2 regions of the Arthrobacter sp. Y3225116 genome follow, and region 1 is predicted to be linked to the other one. Evidence: riboswitches for the same ligand, from Rfam matches in the RefSeq annotation. Region 1 holds a riboswitch; the other holds the start of a gene.

Region 1 (2,974 bases):
CGTCCAGCTCGGAATTGCGCAGGTCAACCAGGACCAGATGCACGTCCGTGCCGCCGGTCAGCACCGTGATGCCCTTCTCCGCGACGTCCTGCTGCGACAGCCGCTCGGCCAGGATCCGTGCGCCCGCCAGCGTGCGCTGCTGGCGGTCGGCGAATTCCTCGGAGGCTGCGACCTTGAACGCCACGGCCTTGCCCGCGATGACATGTTCGAGCGGCCCGCCCTGCTGGCCGGGGAACACCGCGGAATTGATCTTCTTGGCGATGTCCGCCTCGTTGGTCAGGATGATGCCGCCACGCGGGCCCGCCAGCGTCTTGTGCGTGGTGGACGTGACCACGTGGGCGTGCGGCACCGGGCTGGCGTGCAGGCCGGCGGCCACCAGGCCGGCGATGTGCGCCATGTCCACCATCAGGTACGCCCCGACGGCGTCGGCGATCCGGCGGAATTCCGCGAAGTCGAGCTCGCGCGGGTAGGCGGACCAGCCGGCGATGATCAGCTGCGGCTGGTGCTCGTGCGCCAGCCGCTCCACCTCCGCCATGTCGACCCGGTGGTCCTCCTCGGAGACGCCGTAGGCGGCCACGTTGTAGAGCCTGCCGGAGAAGTTGATCTTCATGCCGTGGGTCAGGTGCCCGCCGTGGGCCAGGTTCAGGCCCAGGATCGTGTCGCCGGGCTTGATCAGGGCGTGCATCACCGAGGCGTTCGCCTGCGCACCGGAGTGCGGCTGGACGTTGGCGAAACCGGCGCCGAACAGCTCCTTGACCCGGTCGATGGCCAGCTGCTCGATCACGTCAACGTGCTCGCAGCCGCCGTAGTACCGGCGCCCCGGGTAACCCTCGGCGTACTTGTTGGTCAGCACCGAGCCCTGGGCCTGCATGACGGCGACGGGGGTGTGGTTCTCCGAGGCGATCATCTCCAGCCCGGACTGCTGGCGGCGCAGCTCGTTGTCGATCTGGGCGGCAATTTCCGGATCGAGGACACCCAGGTCCACGTTCAGGCTGGTGCTGGCGACCGCGGCCATTGCCGCGCTCACGCTACTTCACCACCGTTGGCGGAGGCGTACTCCTCGGCGGAGAGCAGGGGGCCTTCCTCCGACACCTGGACGGTGAACAGCCAGCCGGCACCGTAGGGGTCATCGTTGATCACGGCGGGATCGGCCACGGCGTCGCCGTTGACTTCGATGACCTCGCCGGTCACCGGGGAGTAGAGGTCCGAAACGGACTTGGTGGACTCGATTTCACCGCAGGTCTCGCCGGCCGTCACGACGGTACCGACCTCGGGGAGATCCACGTACACGATGTCGCCCAGCGCCTCGGTTGCCACGGCAGAAACGCCGATCCTGGACGGGCCGGAACCGTCGGCGGCCACCCACTCGTGCTCCGCGGAGTATCGTAGTTCGGCGTTGACTTTGCTCACTGTGATGCCTTTCTTAAACACGCTTTTGTTGAGGAGATGAGGAGGTCGCCTCGGTCCCTGCCATGCACCCGTTTTTGTTTGCCTTGACGCTTCGTGCGCGGAAGCACGTGCGGACGGCGATCATGGCTTCGATGAAGCGATCGCTGGCCGCCAGATCCCCGGACTTCTTGGCTCGAAGATCAGGGCGCCGGGCACCGGGAACGACGGGGCGGGGATCAAGGTGGGGCCAGGGCCGGCAACCAAGTCTTTGAATGTCTGCGGAGGAAGCGCCGCTGCAGGTAGGAAGTCATGAGGAACTCCAAGATCGGGCCGGCCCGAGGGCTCGGCTGGGATTGGGGTTCCTCCCCGCTCTGTATTTGACCTGAGAGATTCCGCGGAGTGTGTTCCGCTTGCACCGTCGGTGAGCCAGGCTGCTGCCTGGCTGCTTTCCAGAGTTGCCTAGCCGCGGCGGTACATGGGCCTGAGAGATTCCTGGGGAGGATTTGCTCCTACGGCGCCTGCCCGGATGGTGTGCGGAGAGGACTCTCCCGCCACGGTTCGAAAGGCATTCAGTTGTGGGTGATTCGCCTCACACCCTACACACAGTGCCGGTAGGATCCCAAATTCCCGCGCGTCCGCTCGCGGGGTAGCCCTTACGCGAGCCGGGTCACCGGGTGGCGCCGGCGGGTTCGTCCTCGAGGTCCTCCGGCGCCCGGAGGTCCATCTCGAGCAGCGGCACCATCGTGGACTTGGTGATGAGGCGGTGGGCCAGCCACAGGGCGATGAAGACCGGCAGTCCGATATAGGAGGAAAGCACCTCCATGCCCCGTCCGGCTAGCACGGCCTCGTAGTTCTGTCCGGCGATGACCAGGACCAGCATGGCGAAGGCCAGCAGCGGGCCGATGGGGAACAGGGAGGCCTTATACGGCAGGTCGCTGACCTTGTTGCCCTGCGCCAGAAAGCCGCGCCTGAAGCGGTAGTGGGAGATGGCGATTCCCGCCCAGACGATGAAGCCGCACAGGCCGGACATGTTCAGCAGCCAGGAGTAGGCCGCGCCTTGACCGACGATCGCGGAGAGGAACCCGAAGAGTCCCACGGCCGCGGTGGCCAGGAGCGCCGGAATCGGCACGCCGCGCGCGTTAGTACGTCGGAAGATTTTCGGGGCCTTGCCGTCATGGGCCATGGCGTAAAGCATGCGCGTGGAGGCATATAGGCCGGAGTTGCCCGCCGAGAGGATGGCGGTCAGGATCACCGCGTTCATCAGAGCCGCCGCGAAGGCAATCCCGGCGCGCGAGAAGACGAGCGTGAACGGGGATACTGCGACGTCGGCCTCGCCGGAGGCCAGCAGACTCGGATCGGTGAACGGGATCAGGCAGCCGATGATGAAGATGGCACCAATGTAAAAGAGCATGATGCGCCAGAAGACCGTGCGGATGGCTTTCGGCACTTCGCGGCGCGGGTTCTTGGCTTCGCCCGCGGCCACGCCCACCAGCTCGGTGCCCTGGAAGGAGAACCCGGCAATCATGAAGACCGAGATGATCGAGACCCAACCTCCGTGGAACACATCATCGCGGTTTTCCCAGTT
Region 2 (2,974 bases), on a different contig from region 1:
GGTGATCGCCGCGAGGCGTTCCTCCAGATCGGTGATCAGCTCTCGCCAGCCGGCGGTCTGGCTGGCCGGGGCGAACGGGTGGATGGACGCGAATTCCGGCCAGGTCATCGCCTCCATTTCCGCGGTCGCGTTCAGCTTCATGGTGCACGAGCCCAGCGGGATCATGGTCCGGTCCAGGGCCAGGTCGCGGTCCGACAGCCGGCGCAGGTAGCGCAGCATCTGGGTCTCGGAGCGGTGGCTGTGGAACACGGGATGGTCCAGGTAGGAGGAGCTGCGCAGCAGGTCGACGGGCAGTTCGAAGCCGGCGTTTCCGGCCGTTTCGGCGGTCTTGCCTGCGGCGTCCTCCACTCCGAAGGCCTCCGCGACCAGGGCGAGGTGCTCCGCCGTCGTCGTTTCATCGGCGGAAATGCCCACGTGGTCGGCGTCGATGCGGCGCAGGTTCACGCCCTTGGCCTCGGCCGCGGCGGCGATCTCGGCGGCCTTGCCCGGAGCCTTCACCGTGAGGGTGTCGAAGAACCGGTCGGCCGCCAGCGCGTACCCGGCGCCGGTGAGCACGCCGGCCAGGGTGCGGGCGGCCTCATTGGCGTGCTGCGCGATCGCCTTCAGGCCCTCGGGGCCGTGGTAGACGGCGTACATGCTGGCAACGACGGCCAGCAGTGCCTGCGCGGTGCAGATGTTGGAGGTGGCCTTCTCGCGGCGGATGTGCTGCTCGCGGGTCTGCAGCGCCAGGCGGTAGGCGGGGCGGCCGGCGTCGTCCTTCGAGACGCCCACCAGGCGGCCGGGCAAGGAGCGCTCCAGCCCCTTGCGGACGGCCATGTAGGCGGCGTGCGGGCCGCCGAAGAAGAGCGGTACGCCAAAACGCTGGGTGTTGCCGACGGCGATGTCCGCGCCCTGCTCGCCGGGCGGCGTGATCAGGGTCAGCGCCAGCAGGTCGGCGGCCACGGTGACCAAGGCGCCGCGCTCCTTGGCCTGCGCGATCACCGGAGCCTGGTCGAACACCCGGCCGGAGGCTCCCGGCTGCTGCAGCACGATGCCCGAGATGTCGCCGTCCGGCAGGCCGGCGGAGAGGTCGGCAACCTCTACGTCGAAGTCCAGCGCCTCGGCCCGGCCCTTGACGACGGCGATGGTCTGCGGCAGCAGGTCCGCGTCCAGCACGGTCTTGCCGGCGGACTTGGACTTGTTGGACCGGCGCATCAGCAGCACCGCTTCGGCCACTGCGGTGGCTTCGTCCAGCAGCGAGGCGTTGGCGATCGGCAGCGCGGTGAGGTCCTGGACCATGGTCTGGAAGTTCAGCAGCGCCTCCAGCCGGCCCTGCGAGATTTCCGGCTGGTAGGGGGTGTAGGCGGTGTACCAGGCCGGGTCCTCCACCACATTGCGGCGGATCACCGGCGGCGTGATGGTGTCGTAGTAGCCCTGGCCGATCATCTGCACGGCCGTCACGTTCTTCGCGGCGAGGGCGCGCAGGTCCCCGAGGACCTGGGACTCGCTGCGGGCGGCGGGCAGCGCCAGCGGTTCCTGCTGGCGGATGTCGGCGGGCACTGCCGCGTCCACCAGGTCGTCGATGCTGCCGTAGCCCAACTGCTTGAGCATCGTTTCCGCGTCGTTCCGGCGCGGACCGATGTGTCGGTCGGTGAAGGAGGCGCTGCCGGGTCGGGTAGCGCTGGTGGACTTAGCCGTCATGTGAGGAACTCCAGTTATCCCCGGCTGGGCGGACCATGCCGGTAGTGAAGGGTTCCTCCCCGCTCTGTGACTGAACCTGAGAGATTCCGCAGGCTGTGGCCCAGGGGCCGCCTCCTGCTTGCACCGTCGGTGAGCCGGTCCTGAACGGTCCGGCTGCTTTCCAGAGTTGCCTCTCCGCGGCGGTACAGGGGCCTGAGAGATTCCTGGGGAGGTATTGCTCCTACGGCGCCTGCTGACTGGTACCCAGCAGGACTCTCCCGCCGCATGTCGAAGGCTGTATGCAGTTGTGTCTGACTCCTTGAATGGTAGTCCAGCGGCTGGCGGGCAACAAGGCGGCGACGGTGCCGGAGCCCAGTGCAGGACCCAGGGCCAGCCCGCTAGGCTTCCCCGCGGGCGAGCATGCCCTTGACATACGCGGCCTGGCCGACGTGCTCCAGGCAGTCGTCCAGGACGCTCACCAGCCGGACGCCCAGCTTCACGTGCGGTTCCCACCGGGTATCAACAATGCGGTCCAGGTCGTCCTCGGTGAGCCCGGCCAGATAGGCCAGCGTGCCCGCATGCACGTCGTCGTAGTAGCCGCGCAGCAAGTCGGCCGATTCGACCCGGACGGACGCCACTTGTTCAGAAGTGTGGCCGTAGCCATGGTCTTTCTCGGCCAGCGGCAGGTCGAACTGCTCCGACCAGCCGGCAAGCCAGTACTGCCGGGTGCCGGCGACATCGGCAATGTGGTCGTCCTGGATCCGGGTCAAATGCCAGACGAGCCAGGCGATCGAATTGCTGTCGCCGCCGGGCCGGGCAGCCAGTTGTTCGCTATCCAAGCCGTCCAGCACCTGGTGGACGCGTTCCCGGATTCGCCCGTAGCCATCGGCCAGCAGGTCGTTGAACTTCATGGCGCCTCCTCGTGGCGGACTTTTGCGTCAGCCTACCGCCTGGTGCCGCGGCGAGGAATGCGTGCCCGTCTGCAGGCCAGCGGACGGTCCCGGTGCCGCGCATCCGCCGCCCGGACCGCCTGCCACCCGGCGGTCAACTGTAATCGGCCGTGATGGTTCGATCTCGGCCATTGAGCCGCATTGTCCCGCCGTAGGGCACGATCCATTGCGGACGGGTATGGCCGAACGGGACTCCGACGCAGACGACGGCGTGGTCGTTGTAGCGCTTCATCTCGGCGAGGACTGCATCGCGTTGCGCGGCGCGGAGCCGTGCCCGCTCCTCCGCCGGCGGGACCGTACCGTGACGGCTCACCGGCGGCCGGGCGACGAGCACGCCTTCCACGGCCGAGAGGACGCCCCGTTCC

The links. A riboswitch is a leader RNA that binds a small molecule or an ion and turns the genes downstream of it on or off. The one in region 1 is predicted to bind glycine.
Region 2: linked by a shared signal. The riboswitch ahead of gcvP (aminomethyl-transferring glycine dehydrogenase) and the one ahead of gcvH (glycine cleavage system protein GcvH) in region 1 are both predicted to bind glycine.

What each region holds. Positions count from the first base shown of each region.
Region 1 covers NZ_JBNHGL010000004.1:56,984-59,957, forward strand. The annotation lists gene glyA (serine hydroxymethyltransferase) at 1-1,015, opposite strand, end outside; gene gcvH (glycine cleavage system protein GcvH) at 1,024-1,410, opposite strand; glycine riboswitch at 1,849-1,950, opposite strand; gene AC5RV2_RS01260 (amino acid permease) at 2,057-2,974, opposite strand, start outside.
Region 2 covers NZ_JBNHGL010000129.1:1,466-4,439, reverse strand. The annotation lists gene gcvP (aminomethyl-transferring glycine dehydrogenase) at 1-1,680, opposite strand, end outside; glycine riboswitch at 1,851-1,950, opposite strand; gene AC5RV2_RS11900 (mycothiol transferase) at 2,058-2,570, opposite strand; gene AC5RV2_RS11895 (S66 family peptidase) at 2,704-2,974, opposite strand, start outside.